2 regions of the Paenibacillus favisporus genome follow, and region 1 is predicted to be linked to the other one. Evidence: riboswitches for the same ligand, from Rfam matches in the RefSeq annotation. Region 1 holds a riboswitch; the other holds the start of a gene.
What was found. A riboswitch is a leader RNA that binds a small molecule or an ion and turns the genes downstream of it on or off. The one in region 1 is predicted to bind S-adenosylmethionine.

Region 1 (10,106 bases):
TGCTATCCGAACTTCCCATCCTTTGATCCATTCGATGACACATCATTCCTATTAAAAATATAATGGTGTATGTATGTACAAACCTCACGCAAGATCATTGATCCTGTATAGTATAAAAGATTTCATTGCACCGCCGCAACTTGGAAACCCAGTACAGCCGGGCCGCGAGGAAAAGCGAACCAAATAAAAAATGTCCGCCCGACGCAGATGCAAATAAAAAAGCCGCAGGGGATGAACCCCTTGCGGCTGTGCTGCGCCATTGCGCAGGCTTTAGAATGCCGGGATAACGGCACCTTTATACGTGTCTTCGATGAACTTCTTCACGTCGTCGGAAGTCAGGGCAGCAGCCAGCTTCTTGATGGCGTCGGAGTCTTTGTTGTCCGGACGGGCCACCAGGATGTTAACATAAGGGCTGTCTTTGCCTTCGATGAAGAGTGCGTCCTTCGTTGGATCAAGGCTGGCTTCCAGCGCGTAGTTGGTGTTGATGACGGCCAGGTCGAATTCGCTCAGCTGACGCGGCAGCATTGCTGCATCGTTTTCCTTGATTTTCAGGTTTTTCGGATTGGCGGTAATGTCCTTCACCGTAGATTCCACTTTATTCGGATCCTTCAAAGTAATCAAGCCTTGTTTGGCCAGCAGGCTGAGCGCGCGTCCGCCGTTTGTCGCATCGTTCGGAATGCCGACAGTTGCGCCGTCCGGAATTTCGTCAGCGCTTTTCAACTTCTTGGAATAAGCTCCAAGCGGCTCCAGGTGAACGCCTACGACCGGAACAAGGTCCATCTTGCGCTGTTTGTTTTCATTGTCGAGGTAAGGCTGATGCTGGAAAAAGTTAGCGTCGAGCTGTTTCTGGAACGTCTGCACGTTCGGCTGCACATAATCGGAGAACTCTTTGATAACGAGCTTCACGCCCTCTTTTTCAAGCGCAGGTTGGATATGCTTCAAAATTTCGGCATGAGGCTTCGCCGTCGCGCCAACCGTCAATGTAACCGTTTCGGCTGCAGCCGGTTTGTCCGTCGATTCGCCCGCAGCATCGCTGCTGCTGTTATTCGGCTTGCTGCCGCAAGCGGCGAGCACGACAACCAGGGCCAAGGTCAGAAAAGAAACGAGCCATTTTTTCATTGGATAAATCCCCCTTAAATTCATAAGAATAATATGATTTATATTAGAAAGGCAGTGCTTTGATGTTACCTGCCTTACCTTTCCAGGTCAAATCCGGTGGTCCGGATGCATGACTGTGAGCCAAACACGTTGTACGCCTTACTTTCTGGTAAAGTGACGCACCAGGCGGTCGCCCGCCATTTGCAGCAGCTGCACCAGCACGATCATGAAGATGACGGAAATAATCATGACGGTTGTTTCATAGCGGTAATAACCGTAGCGGATGGCCAAATCGCCGAGACCTCCTCCGCCAACCATCCCCGACATCGCCGTATAGGATACGAGTGTCACGACCGTAATCGTAATTCCGGCCAGCAGGCCCGGTCTTGCTTCGGGCAGCAGCACCCGCGTGATGACCTGCCAGGTCGAAGCGCCCATCGAATGCGCCGCCTCGATTACGCCGCGGTCCACTTCGCGCAGCGATGTTTCCACCAGTCTGGCGAAGAACGGCGCAGCGGCGATCACCAGCGGCGGAATCGTCCCCAGCACCCCGAAGGTGACGCCGACGATCGCTTTCGTGACCGGGATCAGGGCGACGATCAGGATGATAAACGGGACCGAACGAAGGATGTTCACGATAAAGGAAATGACCGCATAGACGGCACGCACCCAGCCCGTCGTCGAGCGTGATGCCATAAACAGCACGATGCCGATCGGAAGGCCGAGGATAAAGGTGAACACCGCGGAAGCCCCGAGCATTTTCAGCGTATCCAGGGTGGCTACGCCGATCTCGTTCCAGTCAACCGAGGAAAAATCCAAACCCCACATCAGTTCATCACCTCCACGTCAAGCCCTTGCTCGCTCAGCTTCGCGAGCGTCGCATCGATCTGCTCCCGTCCGCCCTCAAAGCGGACGATCAGCTGCCCGTACGGGGTATCTTTAATGGTGGAAATGGTGCCCTGCAGGATGGCGAAATCCGCCCCCGTCTCGCGTACGGTCCGGGACAGGATGGACTCGTACGTTTTGCTGCCGAGAAACGTAATTTTCACAGCCTGCGCCGAACCCGTTCCGGAAGCCTGGGCAGCCAGCTCAAGCGGTTCGCCCTGGCTCTGCTCCCCGCGGATAAAATCTTTGGTCACGGGGTGCTGCGGCTTCAGGAATACGTCCGTGACCGCTCCCTCTTCAACGATGCCGCCTTGATGGATCACGGCCACCCGGTCGCAGATGCTCTGGATGACGTGCATCTCATGGGTGATCAGGACGATCGTCAGATTGAACCTCTTGTTAATGTCCAGCAGAAGCTTCAGGATTGAATCCGTCGTCTGCGGATCGAGCGCCGAAGTGGCTTCGTCGCACAGCAGCACCTGCGGATCGCTGGCCAGCGCGCGGGCGATGCCCACTCTCTGCTTCTGGCCTCCAGACAACTGGGCCGGATATTTATTGCGATGGGCTTCCAGCCCGACCAGCGCGATCAGCTCGTTAACCTTGGCCTCCACCTCCGCCTTGCCCTTACGGGCCAACCGGAGCGGAAAGGCGATGTTGTCATAGACCGTTGCCGAGCTCAGCAGATTGAAATGCTGAAAAATCATCCCGATCTTCCGCCGTTCGTTCTGCAGCCGCTGCTTGCTCAGGCCCGTCAGGTTAACGCCGCCTACCCACACCTCTCCAGAGGTCGGGCGTTCCAGCAGGTTCATGCACCGAATCAAGGTGCTCTTCCCTGCGCCCGAGTGGCCAATCACGCCGAAAATTTCTCCTTTATTAATGCTGAGGTTCAGCCCGGACAAAGCCTCCGTCGCCTTTGCCCCTTGGCCGTACCTTTTCGTCAGCTGCTTCAGTTCGATCAACCGAAGGGCCCCCTCTCTTCCCCCTATCCTACCCGAATAGGGTTCGCATAATCTATCTAAATGACCAGTCTATTCTATCGAATCCAGGCAAAATAAAAAGCCCCTCTGACAGAATCAGAAAAGGGGCTCCCTTATTTGTAAAAGTCGCTGCCTTCTCATCTGCCAACCTGCAGCTCAAGCTGCAGCTTGTAGGAATTAGCACCATGACATTCGAGTAACGGCGGATGCCGTGCTCAAATCGGTTGCCGGGCTTCATCGGGCCTGTCCCTCCGCCTCTCTCGATAAGAAAAGATTATGAAATTAATGATGACGTGTTTTCATTTTTACAGTATAGATATATTTGCCCACTTTGTCAAAAGGAAATTTGTTGTATCCCTTTATGGATGCATACCTTCCTTTTTCCACAGCTTGTTGGCGTAATGAAAGGATGCCGAGAGCGACTTGCATACCATGTCCAGCCCCTGCTTCAGCTCGCTCAAATGCTGGTCCAGATCCTCCAGCTCGACCTTATCCTTAAGACCTTGGTGCCGCTGCCACAAGTCATCCTGCATCTCGGAGTTCATGTAATGAACCTCCGCATTGCGCCGTTTGCGCAGCACGTTCAGGGCGCTCTTGTATTCGTCCTTGATCTTTGACAGCTGTCCGGCCAGGCCTTCATGGGTTTTCATGTAGTGAAACTGCCGGAGCACCGTAAAATAGGAAAAATGCGGTTTGGTCTTCTGCGTGTTCAGATCAAACAGATCATTGAGCACCGTACCGAGCTTGTCCAGAACGGAAAACACGCGGATAAACCCGTTTTTATAGAAGTATACGTACCTGGCGTACTCGGCCTGCTCCTCAATCGTCATGTCATCCACATAACCGGCCTTGACCGATTGACGGAAAAAGGAAGCGGCATACCAGCTCTGCTCCAATTCGTCCAGGGAAGACACCAAACCGCGTGTCCATATCTCCAGTTTGCGATAATCATGGCTGGGATCCTCATTCTTTTCGATCTCGTCCTGGAGCAAATGGATCGTCTCCACCATCGTTTCGATGGCATCTTCGAGCAGCCCGTTATTTTGGCGGGGCATCTCTCCAAGCAGCGTTCGCAGCATCGGCATTCTCTCCCTGATCAGTATTTACGCAAAATAACTGTTCCAGCGTTCATCGACCTTCTTGACGATATCCTCCCGCGGAATCAGTTCGTCCGGATACCCGGTTTTCATGCGTGCATCCACTACAATCGGCAGTCGGTACGACAGATGGTGATTCCGCACTTCGGCACCCGCATAGATGTCCGTGGCCGGGTTGAAGCGCGTAAACACCGTCCACAGGAAGGACGTCTGGTCGGCTGCCGTCTGGCGGGCATCGTCCACCAGAAGGACGAGCGGCCATTCGGTTCCCTTCTCCTGCTGCCGCTGCAGCAGGCGCTCCGGCAGCTCCGGCTCGTCCTCGTACCCTGCGCCTGAGACAAGGAGGCATCCTCCGCAGTAAGGAACAATCTGTTCGATCTCCGCGATCGGCCCCTCCTCATAAGCACGCGGCAGCTCGCGAACCGGCTCCCCGATCCCCATCAGCACGGCCTTGCTGCCGTGGTTCAGCTTGCGTCCGGTGTAATCGAGCGTATCGTGGGATGTCTTATTAAATATAAACAGATCGACGGCCGGGTTAAACCGCGCAAGCACCGTTTCCAGCAGCTCGCTGGCGTTCTCGAGATCGACCGGCTGGTCGGTCAGGATCAGAAATTTGGTCAGGGACAACTGACCTTCGCCCAGCATCCGGAAGGCGGATACGAGCGCTTCGCGGGAGTAACTGACGCGGACAATAGCCGAAGCAAGGGCATGGAATCCCGTCTCGGCATACGTCCACAGCGATTTGATCGAAGGCATGACGAGCGGGAACGCCGGCGACAGCAGACGCTGCAGAAATTCGCCCATGAAATAGTCCTCCTGCCGCGGCTTGCCTACGATCGTCGCCGGATAAATGGCGTCCTTGCGGTGCCACATATGGTTGACGTGAAAGACCGGAAAGTCATGCATCAGGGAGTAATAGCCGTAATGGTCCCCGAACGGGCCTTCCGGACGCCGTTCGAACGGCGGGACGAGGCCGCTGATCGCAAACTCGGCTTCCGCCGGAATCCGGTGCCCGCCGAGCGGATTTTCCACCATCGGCAGCTTTTCGCCAAGAATCATAGACGTGAGCAGCAGCTCGGGCAGCATTTCCGGGCCCGGCGCAATCGCCGACGCGATCAGGGCCGGCGGTCCGCCAAGGAACGTCGTCATGCGCAGCGCTTCCCCGCGCTGCTCGGCTTCGTGGTAATGGAAGCCGCCGCCCTTATGGATCTGCCAGTGAATACCGGTCGTCTGGTTGTCATAAATCTGCATGCGGTACATGCCCAGATTGTGGTCCTTGGGCCGCGATGGGCTCTCCGTATAAACGAGGGGCAGCGTAATGAACGGGCCGCCGTCTTCCTGCCAGCTTGTGACCCGCGGCAGGTCTTTCAGCGGCTGGTCGCTGCGGGAGACGCCGAGCACAGGTGCATCGCCCATCGGAACGGTTTTCATGCCTACCTTTAGAATGTCCTTGATCAGGCCGCGTTCATTCCACAGCGCCGACAGCGTCGGCGGGAGCATCGTATCGAGCGCACCCACCAGGGACTTCATCAGCTCCTCCGGACGCGGTCCGAACGCCATATCTACGCGCCGGCTGGTACCGAACAGATTCGTAGCCACGGGAAACGGAGTCCCCTGTACATTCGTAAACAGCAGCGCCGGCCCCTGTTCGTCGATGACCCGGCGGTGGATCTCCGCCAGCTCCAGGTACGGATCCACGGGAGCCTCGATCACTTTCAGGTCATTTTCCTTGCGCAAGGCTTCGAGCCATTGGCGTAAATTTTGATAGCTCACACGATCATTCCTCTCCAGAATAAGCCAAAAAATAATAAATAAACTTACAAACAAAGCCCTCGAATCACTTCGCGGACTTTGGATGTGCAGCGGTATTCAGTTCATCGTTTGCCGCCCTGCGGCTCAAAGCCGATTCCCCGGGCGGCCGAAGCGGACTTCGGCTGCTGAAGCGTCGCCCTTCCGGTCTGCCAGACACGTACGCTCAAATAACAGAGCACGCCGAACAGAGACGAAATCAGCAGATTGTGCAGCAGCGCGGAAAAGATGTAAACCTCCGGCTTGTTCAGCGTCGACACGATCGCCGCCCCGCTGAACACCTGCATCAGGCACAACGTTACCGCGGCGATGCCGAGGCCCTGGAGCTCCCGGTTCCCACGGTTCAGCCGGTAGCCGCAGACGGCCAGTACGGCGATCGCGATCAGCAGCAGCAGTGCCGCGATCCGGTGGACAAACGCGATAGTCACCCCTCCGGACAGCTCGGGAATGAACTTCCCGTTGCACAGCGGCCATCCCAGGCAGCCTCCCGCCGAGTTGGTATGGCTGACATATGCTCCGATATAAACGACGATATAGGAGTAGATGGTTACGGCCCATGTATAACCGCGGAAGGTCGCGTTGACGCGCGACGTACCGCCGGACGGGTACGAAGCCTCGCCCAGTTTGTCCATCCTGCGGGCGCCTAAGGCCAGCATCAGCGAGCTGGCAAACGCGATCAGCGAGAAACCGAAGTGGAAGGCAAGCACGGCCGAGGACTGGTCGTACACGACGGCCATTGCCCCCATGACAGCCTGAACCAATACGAAAATTAGGGTCAACACCGAATACGTGCGCAGGTCGCGCCGGTTCTTGGCGAACAGATGGAAGGCGATCACCACCGCGACTGCTGTAAGTCCTGCCAGCCCGCTGACCAGCCGGTGCGAATATTCAATTAATGAGGCGATGGTATGCGCCGGAACGAACTCACCGTGACACAGCGGCCATTCATGCCCGCATCCGAGTCCGGAATCGGTCTTGGTGACCACGGTTCCGCCGAACGTCGCAAAAAACATCACGACAAACGTTAAATAACTGAGCCATTTCAATTGTCTGGTATTCAAAATTCTCTCACCTGCTGCTCATAATAAAAACTTTACCACTGAAGACAGGTACCTCAATATTTTACCAATCTCATCTATTATACCTGATTCCTTGACATACATCACGGCCACTTTGTGACAAAATGTCGGAGAAATGTCGGAGAAATGAAACAGCCCCACGAAGTGGGGCTTTGCTTCGCTGCCGGTTCGGCCAAATGGTAGTGAAACCCGAATACCTTCGGTTCCGTACAGCCATGCCATGAAGCTGCTCTTTAAAGAGAAAAGCACCGCCTCAAATGCCTCTGTGCGGCAAGAGCGGTGCGAATTAGCTTATTTATGAATCGTTCTGTATACGTCCAGCGCCGTATTCAGGAATCCCTCGATTTCTTCGCGCGATTTGCGAAGCTTGTTTACCAGCCGCACCAGCTCCCGGCCGTCCGAAAAGGCCACAAAGCTCGGTATGCCCAAAATGTTCAGCTCCTGGCTGAGGTCACCGACTTGATCCACGTCCACTTCGACAAGCGTCAGATCGTTCGAAAATTTCGTTTCCACGTCCGGCATAAACGGGTCCATAAATTTGCAGTCCGAGCACCAGTCCGCTTTAAATACGGCTACGGTCAGTCTCGGAGACTGGATTGCGACTTGAAATTCGGCTTGAGAAGTAATTTTTTGCATGGATATCCGCCCTTTCTATCCCATATCTTGTCCAATTCTTGTCCATTTCTTCTCTTAGTGAATCAAAATACCGAGTGGAAGTCAAATTTTTTAGCCATACTGAAAGTAATGTGAGGTTTACAAGAAAGGAGGATGCGGTCATGCCGGTAACATCTGCGCAGCGCACCCTTGTACCCGCCTGGATCCGGATCATGTCGGCCCTGCCGAAGACGGCCGCCGAGGTCGCCCGCGGCAAAGCCGCCGGCTGGAAGGCCTCGCGGCAGCTGACCCGGCGCCGCCGGCCGCTCAACTGGAAGGAGACGTCCGCCCAGAGTATCCGCGACCAGCTGGACCGGATGGCCAGCGACATCGGCCGGATGCGGGAAATGCGCCACCATCTGGCTTATCCCCGCGATACGAATGCCCGCTCCCAGGAAGAGCAGGACATTCTTCATACGATCCGGACCCGCACCCGGGAGGCCAACCGCAGCAACATTACGCGGACGAAGGCCTATTACGATTGCTACCGGGAGTATCCCGAGCTCCATTGGTCCTTTTTGGCCCACATGGTGTCGCGGAACGCCGGCTGGAATATGAGCGACCTGAAGGGCGGACTCATGTCCGATCTGATGGAGCCTTCCGCCCGGGAGGACCTGTACCGGATGCTGGAGCGGTGCAACGCGCTCATTTTTCAGGACGCCTACCCCCAGCTTCTGTTGTACAGTCACAGCCGACGCCTTGGACGGAGCTTGTTTCACCTGCTCCCGAGCTTTGGCGTGTCGGCGTTCATGAGCCCGTTCTGGGACCGCTTCTGGATTGAACGGGACAGCGCCCTGCTTGCCGTCGGGCTGATCATCAATGAACAAAACTATATTGAGGGCCGCGTCGTGCAGAACGGTTATTATCAAAGCCGGGTCCTCCGTAAAAAGGCATTTTCCATGCACAGCAAATTTCAGATGAATCAAGTCGTCTTCCCGATGCTGCCGCATATCCCGGAGCTCGAAGCCGACGTGTTCCATACCCCCGAAGAAAAGTCCCGGATCCGCGAGTCAGCCGGCTACGCCGCCGATTCTATGGTCGGACTCATTCTGGAACAGTTCTCCAGCTTGAACGAGAGGATTGCCTTCGGCAAAGCGCTTTACGCCACTCTGTTCGGTTACGAGGATGTATTGTCCGGCGTGCACTCGTTCGCCTCAGTCGTCGAGCATCGCGGTTCACGGAGCGAATATTGGCCGCAGCTGTTTACCCATGACAAGAAAAACACGCTGAACTCCCCTCTGGAAAGTGTCGAGCTGATGAAGCAGGAATGGCTCCCCGGAGGCCGGCGCCTGTACAGCCCGCTCCTGCACGACGTGTGGCATGACCTGTACAGCGAACCGATCCCGCGTTATGACTGGTTCAAAAATGAGGATGCGATTCATTACGTAAGCCGGCCGAGACGGCCCTTTATGATCGAAATGACGCATGCCCACCGGTACGCGCTGCAAAAAACAGCCCTCACGCACGATGTCGGGAGGGCTGTGACTTCAACGTATTAGCTTGTCTATAAACTGATGCGGCATGGACCGTATTAACCCCGTTCCTGCGATTTCAACCGGGACGGCTGCAGGCGCATCAGCGGACGCAGCGCCTTCTGCAGGATACGTGGATAGCTGGACAGCTCCTGCTGGCGCAGCACGCCGAGCATGACCAGCAGTGCCAGATACAGCACCACGACCACGACGCCAACCACCAGGCAGGTGATCAGGAACGCCAGCCTGTCCGGCAAAATGCGGACGAGCTGGTCGCCCGCGGCGTTAAGCCCGTATCCAACGGCACCGGTGACGATCACGGTAATGAGAAAGCCACGCCAGCGTTTCCCCAGAATAGAGAACGGCACGATTTTTTTCATGACGCGCAGGTTCAGCCACGTAATGACGAGGAAGCAAAGTCCCGTCGCGGCGATGATGCCGTAAATGCCAAGCCATGGAGCGAGAATAAGGCTTCCAAGGAGCTTGATGATAATGCCCATCATCACGCTGATGACCGTCAGGTACGCTTTGCCGACACCCAGCAGGATCGAGTTGGTCGTCATCATCGTAATCTGGAAGATCGTGCCGAACGTCAGCAGCATAATCAGTCCGCTGCCGTCCAGGCTGCTGAACAGCAGGCCGTTGATGGAATACGACGCCACGCAGAGGGCGATGACGATCGGCATGCCGGTCAGGATCGAGATGCGCAGCGCAAGTGTGATCTGCTGCTTCAAATGCGCTTCGTCCTTCCGGGCGAAGGCGGCCGAAATGACCGGAATCAGCGAGGTGCTGAGCGCTATGGCCAGAATCGGCGGGATGCCGGCCACGCTCTGCGCTCGCTGTCCGAGAATCCCGAGCAGCTGCGTAGCTTTCGCTTCGCCGATCCGGCCGATCAGCAGCGGATTGACGATCGACGAGTCGATAAAGTTGACCACCGGCACGGTCATCGATGACAGGACGATCGGAATGGAAATCGTAAAGATATCCTTGTAAATCTGTCCCATCGGCAGATGCGAATTCGGGCCGGCTTCCAGC
Region 2 (10,106 bases), on a different contig from region 1:
GACCAATACCATCTTAACACAATTGGCGCACAGGGCAAACGAAATTCATAGAATCCGTTGGCCGAACGCAGGCTGACGCGGGCATCTCGGGCTGGACGAAGGAAAGGCACCGCCGAAGCGGTGCCTGTTTGATGATTTAACCTTGAAGCGCCTGATCCAGATCGGCGATCAGATCGTCGACGTCCTCGAGGCCGACCGAGAAGCGGAGCAGCCCGTCAGTAATGCCGCGCTCCAGCCGAACCTCTGCCGGCATTGCCGCATGGGACATCATCGCCGGATAGGACAAAATGCTCTCCACCGCGCCCAGGCTGACGGCCACGAGCGGGATCTGCGCGCGGTTCAGCACCTGCTTGGCCCGCTCGCCGGAGCCCACGTCAAACGAGACGACGGCCCCGTAGCCGGTGGACTGCTTCTCGTGAATTTCTCTGCCGGGATGATCGATGAGCCCCGGGTAAAAGACCTGCGTAATATCCTGGCGCCCTTTGAGCCAAGCGGCCAGTACGGCCGCGCTCTCTTCGCTGTGCTTCATGCGTGCCTGCAATGTTTTCATGCCCCGCATCAGCAGCCAGCTCTCCTGTACGCCCAGCACCGTTCCCAGGCCGTTCTGCAGCTGCTTCAGCTGGCGGCCGATTTCCTCGGTACGGGCGACGGCCAGACCGGCCAGCACATCGCTGTGTCCGCCAAGGAACTTCGTGGCGCTGTGCAGTACGATATCCACACCCACCTCGATGGGACGCTGGTAATACGGCGTCATAAACGTGTTATCTACCATGGTGAGCAGATCATGTTCCTTGGCCCACTTGGTGACGGCTTCGATATCGGTAATTTTCAGCGTCGGATTCGACGGGGTTTCCATATATACAGCCTTGGTGTTCGGCTTCAGCGCAGCCTTCACCTGATCCAGGTCGGTCATGTCGACGAAAGTGCTCTCAATGCCGTGCCGGTTCAAAATGCTTGTAAGCAGGCGGTACGTTCCGCCGTATACGTCCTCGGTCACGATCATGTGGTCGCCGGCCGACAGAAGCATAAACGTGCTCGAAATGGCCGCCATGCCCGACGAATAGGCGAACCCGCGCACCCCGCCTTCGAGCAGGGCGATATAGTCTTCCAGCGCCTGGCGCGTCGGATTGCCCGAACGGCTGTAATCATGCACCGGCGGATTGAAGATATCTGCATGGTGGAACGTAGATGCCTGATAGATCGGCACGCTGGAGGCTCCCGTCGCGCCATCGATTTCCGAGCCGAAATGGAGCAGCTTGGTCGCGAATTTCCGCTCCTGCTTGCCTTTGTCCTGATGTCCTTTGCCCAAATCACTCATCCTTGGCTGCTCCCTTCCACTTCCTTGATCGCGGCATCCAATGCGCCGCCCAGATCCGCAATCAGGTCATCGATATGCTCGATGCCCACCGAGAAACGGAGCAGGCGGTCGTCGACGCCGACGGCTTTGCGGATTTCTTCCGGTATATCGGCATGCGTCTGCACGGCCGGATAGGTCATCAGCGACTCGACGCCGCCAAGGCTTTCCGCAAAGGCGATCAGCTGGATGTGGCGAAGCACGGGCTCTACGTACCGGGCATCCTTCACCTTAAAGGAGAAGATCCCCGTATTCCCCCGGGACTGCCGGCTTTGGATGTCATGTCCCGGATGGTCCGGAAGCGCCGGATAGAACACTTCGGCAACCGCAGGATGCGTCTGGAGGTACTTGGCCATCGCCGTTGCGTTGCTTTCATGGCGCTCCATCCGCAGGGCCAGCGTCTTCATTCCTTTCATGAGCTGATAGGAATCCGTCGGCCCGAGCACTGCCCCGATGGAATTGTGCAGAAACGCTATTTCCTCGGACAGCTCTTTGCCTTTGGTCACGATCAAACCTGCAAGGACATCGTTATGTCCGCCCAAATACTTGGTCGCGCTGTGTACGACGATATCCGCGCCGAGCTCGATCGGACGCTGGAAGAACGGCGTGAGGAGCGTATTGTCCACGATGGACAGCAAGCCGTGGCGGTGCGCCCAATTGGAGACGGCCTCGATGTCCGTAATCATCATGAGCGGATTCGTCGGCGTCTCGATAAACACCGCTTTTGTATTCGGGCGTCTGGACTGTTCCAGCTCGTCCAGATTGTTGGTGTCGACATACGTCGCGGTAACCCCGTATTTGGAAAGGATTCTTTCCAGCAGACGGTATGTACCACCGTACAGGTCCAGCGAAACGATCAGGTGATCGCCCTGGCTGAACAGGGTGAAGATGGTTTGCAGCGCAGCCATGCCTGAGCTGCAGGCAAAGCCGGCGTCCCCGGATTCCAGCTTCGCTGCCGCGGCTTCGAGCACTTTGCGGGTCGGGCTGGCGGTCCGTGCGTAATCAAAACCGGTGCTTTGCCCAAGCTTCGGATGGCGGAAGGCGGTTGCCTGATAAATCGGGAAGTTTACCGCTCCGGTCACGGGTTCTTCGACGGAGCCGATTTGGGCCAATCTGCTTTCAATTTTCCATGGTTCCTTTTCCATATGCGTATCCTCCTGTAGGGTCGACTAAATTTGCGGCCAGACTTCAAGACTCTCCCCGATATCATAAGGAGTCTCCTGATATACATAGTAATTCAGCCAATTTGAGAATAATAAGTTGGCATGCGAGCGCCAGATGGCGAGCGGAGCCTGATTCGGATCGTCGTTCGGGTAGTAGTTGACCGGAATTTTCATGTCCATGCCTTTCGCGATATCGCGCTCATACTCCCATTTCAGCGAATCCGGATCGTATTCGGAGTGGCCTGCCACAAAGATCTGCTTGCCGTCCTTGCTTGCTACCATATGGATGCCGGCTTCCTCTGACTCCGAGAGGATCTCCAGCTCCTCCACATGCTCAATATCCTCGCGCCGCACCTCGGTGTGGCGGGAGTGCGGTACATAGAATACATCGTCGAAGCCGCGGAGAAGCTTCACGTTGTTCTTCATCACCCGGTGCGGGAATACGCCGAAGCATTTCTCCTTCAGGTCCCACTTCGGAATGCCGTAATGGTGGAACAATCCGGCCTGGGAGGCCCAACAAATATGCATCGTCGAAGTGACGTTCGTTTTGGTCCAGTCCATAATCTCGCGGAGCTCATCCCAATAGTTCACGTCTTCAAAATCCATTTTTTCGACCGGCGCGCCGGTGATGATCATACCGTCAAAACGGCGGTGCTTCACTTCCTCGAACGTTTTGTAGAACGACTTCAGGTGCTCCGAAGGCGTATTCTTGGAAATATGGGAGCCCGGATGAAGCAGCACAATGTCGACCTGCAGCGGCGAGTTCCCAAGCAGGCGGAGAAGCTGGGTTTCTGTCGTTTCCTTGGTCGGCATCAGATTGAGAATCGCGATGCGCAGCGGACGGATGTCCTGGTGATACGCTTTGGTATCGTCCATGACGAAAATATTTTCCCGGGTAAGGACTTCTTTCGCCGGTAAAGTGTCGGGAATCTTGATCGGCATCGTTATCATCTCTCCTTTTTTCTGAAGACCGCGAAAATCGTAGCTTGAGAAGAAGCCGAGTATACAAAAATGACCTTTCCCACACAAAAGAGAAAGGTCATTACACGCTCATTACCGCGCCTCTCTCATCTGTCAGGAGACAACGCCTAAAGGCCGCTGCCATGCTCCTGCAAGAATTAGCACCGTGCGTAAATACCGCCGGTTGCCGGGTTTCATCGGGCTAGTCCCTCCACCTGCTCTTGATAAGATTTCGCTGTATTCAATTTTTCATTGTCTTGTTCCTTACTTTAAATCATAAGCCCATCCTTCGTCAAGACGCGGATTTGTCATTTTCGGCAGCATTTCGTGCACCGATCGAAGGTCGCTTCCATACCCTGTTATCGGGACCTGCCGGCCGCCATTTTGTTCTTGAAAGGAATAAAACCCGGCGTTATACTAGACAAGTGTTTCATACCCCCGATATGACTGAGGTGACATGAAAGATGGAAGGCGACCCGAGCCCGAAGCTGAATGCATGGAAAACACAACTGCATAGACCTGAGATCAGCTTGCCGGCAGAGGGAAGTTTTCGTTTTCATGCCCGTACGTTTATTCAGTACTCCCCCAAATCCCGCTGACCGGCAGCGCTGATTTCTTTTCTATGCTCAAACATCTTGAGCAAGGAGTGAAGTCATATGAAAATCCGGTTGGTAAACGAAGGAGTATTTACTCCGATCGATGACCTTCAAACTGTACTAACCCCGCCTTTGGCCGGCTTTTACTGGATCGACGCCGACGTCGACGACCTCGCGGAGCTGCAGCCGCTGTTTTCGCTGCATGATCTGGCGGTTGAAGACTGTCTCAGCGAAGAGGAGCAGCGCCCGAAGATCGAAATTTACGAAAACCACTATTTTATCGTGGTCAACAGCATCCGGTTTGACGACGAGGAGATTTTTCTGCGCGCACTGAACGTTTTCCTCGGAAGACACTTCATCATTACGGTGACGAAACAGAAAATCAACGAGCTGCGGACGCTGAAGCCGATCCTGTGGGAACAGGAAGTCAGCGGACCGGACCGTTTTCTGTACCTGCTGATCGACCTCGTGGTTGACAACTACTTTGTAGTCGGCGACCGGATCGAAGCCAAAATCGAGAAGCTCGAAGAAGACATTCTCATGCACACGAAAAAGTCCCATTTGAACGAAATTATCGGTCTCCGAAGCGAGATTCTGTGGCTTAAAAAAGTGCTGGGTCCGCAGAAGGATGTCATAAATACGTTAAATAAAAAAGACCTCCGGCTGATTGACGATCAGCTGCAAAAATATTTCAGCGACATTTACGAAAATGCGGTCAAAATTTCCGAAACATTCGATACGTACCGCGATCTGATGAGCAACTTGCGCGAGGCCTACCAGTCAAGTATCGCCAACCGCGCGAACGAGATCATGAGAGTGTTTACGGCCATGACCGTGATTTTCATGCCATTGACGATCATTACAGGAATCTATGGCATGAACTTCGATAACATTCCGGAAATTCATTGGAAATACGGTTATTTCATGATCCTCGGCATCATGCTCGTCCTTGGTCTCGGCATGGTTGTCATTTTCAAGAAAAAAGACTGGATTTGAAAGTCAGCGCATCACCCCATCATCATGCATTGGAAAACAGGACGAAGGAGACGGCCGCATGCGGTTAGAGCCTTCGTCCTTTTTGCATGGTCACCATCCGTAACTCCGGCGGGGAAGCATACCGTTCACCCCACGCTTCTGCGGCTGCCGGGCTGCCGGCGGTACCGGATGCGGATCAGCCGGATCCGCTCATAACGCTGCTCCATGCCGCTTCCCGAGGCGGCATCCTCTCCGTATACTTGCAGCAGCACCGGCTTCAAGAGCGCGTCGCCCAGCTCCTCCAACGCGGCCCACACCAGCTCCTGCTCCTCATTCGGCACCTCCTCCAGCTCGCTTTGGATCAGCCGCTCGGTATCATACCCTTCCTTCTCCAGCTGCTCCAGCGCCTCCACCAAATCTCTGCGCGGCAGACCGCATTCCTGTTCCAGCTGCTGCAGGTTCATCCCCTCATAAATTCCCTTCAGCATGGTGCGCCGGGTACGATATTTATCCAGGTCCTGCTTGTACTTATGCTCCTTCTGCTTGTAGGTCCACGATAGATATGACTGGTCGTCCAGGGCGTCATTCACCCAATCCAGCGGAAATTCGTGGCTGCGCTCCACGGTTCCCGCAATCTCGATCAGGTCGGCTCCGTACTCCGACGCCTTGCTCTCCCCGACGCCAGGAAGCTGCAGCAGCTCTTCGATCGTATGCGGCACGAAGGCGCTGATCAGACGGAGCACCCGGTTGCTGGCGATAAAATAAGGAGCCTTGCGTTCGCTGGCCGCCTTCCTTCTCCGCCAGGCGGTGAGTTCGGCGTACAGCTCCTCGTTGTTGTGCAGTTCGCTGTAGCAGTACAGCTTCTGTACAGCATGACTGCGGCCCTTCAGCTCCTCTTCCTCATGGAACGTGCCGTCGATCAGCGGGCGGAATCCTTCGCCGAGCTTGACCGCCAGGCCGTGTCTGTAAATGTACAGCATCTCATTCCAGGAACCGCCTTCATACCAAGCGGTATCCATGGCTTCCCCGGTCATCTCCAGATCTCTCCATCCGAGATGCCAGGTTCCCTCCTCTTCGCCGATCCATACCTGCGCGAGCTTTTCTCCCTCGCTTCCCGCATCCTTCACAAGCCGGTTCATAAAAACGATTTGCATGTTCACCAATTCCTCCATCCACGTAGGGTAATCAGCACAACGCAAAAAAGCACCTCTCTTAAATTAAGAGAGGTGCTTCCCCATTCGTGCAGATGTGCTGTTATAGTTGATCATACCATATTATGTAAAATGGTCAATGGGTTTTTCGCCAATTTCATTCCGGTTCATCGTAAATGCCCGGATTACTTGGTAAAAAATAAATCATGCGATTCCAATCCGAGAATTTTCCTGGAAACCAAAGCAACTCCGCCAAAGAGCGTTAATTCATGAATATGGTGGTCAAGCGAAATAATTTGTGTGGAGCCAAGCGGATCAAGTGAAGAATATTCTTTAATAATCTCGTCTAGTAGGTATGGGAAAAAGGCGATAAATCGTGAGGAAAGGAACACAGCATCCGGAGCGCTGTATTGGATTAAATTATAAGAGATTTGTGCAATGGCTATGACCCATTCCTCCATGATAGCCGCAATTTGTTCATCCTTGATCTCCATTAAAAGAATAAAATCCTCTAACGTAAATCCTGGTCTGTTTTTCAATTTGCCGATCCGGTCAAGCACCGCTTTTTCGGAATAAATTTCTTCTAAACGCCGATTTTTTTTATTTTCCGACATGATAATGGATCGTCCGATTTCGCCGGACAATCCGTTTAAGCCTTTATACAGGCGTCTCTCGATAATCGTTCCTACGCCTATTCCGTTATGAATGTTTAAAGCTAGAATGTTATCGAATTGAATATCCTCGGTATGGCGGTAAAAATCCCGGATATAAATCGCCGTAAGATTGGCTTCATTTTCGATGATGACGGGAACGTCGATCAGCTCCTTCAACGCGTCAATCAAATCAAAGGACTGAAAGTCCAAGAACGGACTATACAGGATCTGATTGTCCAGTACCGGCGCGTGAAGCGAAATGGAGATTCCAACCAATCCGTTAATCGTATCGTACTTTTCCAAATTCAAAATCACGTTTTTCATCAATGCAAAAATATCTTTTACTTTGTTCGTATATAATTTAATGGAAACATGGTGAATAAGCTCGCCATTAATGTAGTTGACGGAATATCTTAAATGATGAATGCCCATATCGAAAGCCAGTACAAACCCAAACTTACGATTAAAACGTATTAAATTGGGCCGACGCCCCCCAATGTTGGATGCTTCCCCCGCTCCTAGTTCTTCAATCAAGCCTTGGTCTTGAAGCTCGCGTACGATGGAAGAAACCGTGGACTTTTGAAGATTGATTTGGTCGGCTATTGAACTTCTAGACGTCTGATCAGTATTAAATAGAGTTTTTAATACCAATTTTTTGTTATTTTCTCTCATAACATCCTGATCAGTTTTCATAATCATTTGTTGTAATCCCTTTCAAATGTTATTCGTACTTAGAAGTATAGCATATTAACTAACATTACTACTAAGAAAGAGCCGGAAGTCATATTCTTCCAGCTCTTTCTTGGGATCATGATTCATTATTTTCAAGCTCTTTATACGTAAAATAATCGAAATCTGCCGGCAATTCATAACCGGAATAATCAACATTAGCCATCCCGACAAACGCTCCCGTAAAAAATCCGCCGTAGGACTGTACCACGTAATCGTCGGACAAAATCGCAGCATCCAGCGTTACGTCGATATCCGTCCACTGTTCGCCGTCAAAGGAATAGGCGTAGGTGTACGTTTCTTTCCGGACCTTCGCTTTAAAATGCACGTATTCCACATGTTCGGGAACTTTAACGGCTTTATCCTTCAGAAAGCTCGTGAGAACGCCACGGTCATTTTGCGTCACTTCAATGACGCGTCCATTGATTTCGTTCCATGTCACATGGATCATCGACCAGTGTCCCGTATTGTAATAATTAACAAGGCCGGCCATCTGCTGGAAGGTGTAAGGCGAATACGCAACTGCCGTCTGTGCGTCGAAATAAAAGGACTGCCAGCGTCTTGCGACAAGCGACTGCTCGTGCTCATTGGTTAAGGAGCCTTTGCCGAACAAGCGCAAGTTCCCCGGCTTTTCCGTCAGAGAACCCATTCGCTCGTCAAACGGAACGCGCAGCGTGCTAAAATTGATATTTAATGCTGCGGAATCAAAATGATCCGTTTCCGGATAGGTCGGCGCATACTTCGTTTCCGTGCAGCCTTTAGGAGCTTCGACAAAACGGCTTCCCCGCTTGCCGCCTACGATATACGGCCATTTTTCCTCGTTCCACTCCACTTTTTGAATCGCCGTTTCTCTTCCCAGCGTACACCAGCCGCGCGGATCGCGGATCGATTCGGTCTCGCGGTGCCAGGGGCGTCCCGTCAAATGCGCGAAATACCATTCGCCCGACGGCGTATCCACCAGTGAGCCATGGCCGCATTTTTGCAGCTCCCCGTCAGGCGAATCGAACGCGGTCAGGAATACGTCGCCAGGCTGCGTTTCGTAGGAGCCGAACAGTTCTGCCGAACGGGCAACCACCTCTTGGTGGGTATAAACCGTTCCGCCTTCCGCGCAAAATAAATAATAATAACCAAATAGTTTATAAATATGAGGGCCTTCCACCAGCTTAACGTCTGTCCCTTTATAAATGATCTTTGCCGTCTCCGGAAGCAATCTTTGCTGCTCAACCGAGTATTCCGTCAGCTTTATGCCGTTAAACGGATGGCGATACTCGCGATGATCCCACTCCATCTGGACAAGATATTTTTTCCCGTTGTCGTCATGGAACAGCGAAGCGTCAAACCCCACTCCGTTCAGCTTAATCGGATCGCTCCAAGGGCCTTCGATGCTTTCGGCGGTAGTCAAGTAATTGGTCATGTCCTTAAAGGCGCCTTCGGTTACTTTCACGTCGGTATAAACCAGCCAAAATTTCCCGTCGGCATAGGACAGATCTGGTGCCCAAATGCCTGCCGAATCCTTATTCCCTTTCATATCCAACAGCGTTCTCGTGGAGAGCGGGTGCGTAATCAGCCGCCAGTTGACCAAATCCTTTGATTCGTGGATTTGCACGCCCGGAAACCATTCGAAGGTTGAGGTTGCAATATAATACGTATCGTCAACCCTTACGATGGACGGATCTGGATTGAACCCCTTTAATACCGGATTTTCGATTTGCATAAAAGTATCCCCCTGATCTATTCAATCTATCATTTCGTGAAATCGTGTTCAAAATCACCTATAGAGGCTGCGATTCTTTTAATGGACCTCTGGTTGGCCGTGAATAGTGCTACCTTTACGCTTTCATTTCAGCGCGTTTTGCGTCAAGTTGTTTGTTAATGCTGTCAACGTCTTTATCAGACAATGGATAGAGTTTCATCACAATCATAGCAACAACAGCAAGAGCAGCAGGTATCCAAATAGCAGTCGTATTAATTCCTGAGACGGCGAGAGCTGTTTGGTGATCGGCATGTTCGTCAAATCCGTAAGCGGCAAGGAACCACAGTGGAACGGCACCGCCAATCGTGAAGCCAATCTTGAAGAACAGCCCCATAATCGCGTTGATAATAGCCGCATTACGTTTCCCCGACTTCAACTCGCCATATGAAACCACTTCAGGAACAAGGGCCCACATGAAACCAGTCGCTGAAGTCAATCCCCATTGCTTGATGAATGTTGAAACATACGCTAACCAAAGTTGATCGTGCATACCGTCAAGACTCCAAACCCAAGTCAGGATTTCGCCGACCACAAACATACCGAGGAAGAAATAGAAGAAGCCCTTTTTACCCAATACTTTCTTAAGTTTTGGCCAGAATGCTGCAAAAGCGATACCAGGTATGGAGGCAATCAGCCCCACAGCCCCCATCCACTCCGAGTGATCGACAGTGTATTGGTTAAAATATCCGTTAACCGTATTCATGAAGAACATAAATGTAAATGCCAACATGAAGAACATTCCCAAGATAACCAATGGCTTATTATTCTTAAA

Region 2: another riboswitch for S-adenosylmethionine. It lies ahead of metA (homoserine O-acetyltransferase MetA); the one in region 1 lies ahead of ABID47_RS27330 (methionine ABC transporter ATP-binding protein).

Annotation. Positions count from the first base shown of each region.
Region 1 covers NZ_JBEPLV010000007.1:213,255-223,360, forward strand. Annotated here, with positions in the region: gene ABID47_RS27320 (MetQ/NlpA family ABC transporter substrate-binding protein) at 271-1,119, opposite strand; gene ABID47_RS27325 (methionine ABC transporter permease) at 1,258-1,926, opposite strand; gene ABID47_RS27330 (methionine ABC transporter ATP-binding protein) at 1,926-2,942, opposite strand; SAM riboswitch class I at 3,095-3,230, opposite strand; gene ABID47_RS27335 (Cthe_2314 family HEPN domain-containing protein) at 3,320-4,039, opposite strand; gene ABID47_RS27340 (UbiD family decarboxylase) at 4,064-5,830, opposite strand; gene ABID47_RS27345 (COX15/CtaA family protein) at 5,932-6,927, opposite strand; gene ABID47_RS27350 (thioredoxin family protein) at 7,237-7,581, opposite strand; gene ABID47_RS27355 (DUF2515 family protein) at 7,722-9,098, shown strand; gene ABID47_RS27360 (putative polysaccharide biosynthesis protein) at 9,131-10,106, opposite strand, start outside.
Region 2 covers NZ_JBEPLV010000002.1:43,533-53,638, reverse strand. Annotated here, with positions in the region: gene ABID47_RS08315 (aminotransferase class I/II-fold pyridoxal phosphate-dependent enzyme) at 137-1,318, opposite strand; gene ABID47_RS08310 (PLP-dependent transferase) at 1,315-2,499, opposite strand; gene metA (homoserine O-acetyltransferase MetA) at 2,524-3,459, opposite strand; SAM riboswitch class I at 3,582-3,708, opposite strand; gene corA (magnesium/cobalt transporter CorA) at 4,134-5,069, shown strand; gene ABID47_RS08295 (HRDC domain-containing protein) at 5,195-6,202, opposite strand; gene ABID47_RS08290 (ROK family transcriptional regulator) at 6,385-7,551, opposite strand; gene ABID47_RS08285 (glycoside hydrolase family 43 protein) at 7,661-9,295, opposite strand; gene ABID47_RS08280 (MFS transporter) at 9,411-10,106, opposite strand, start outside.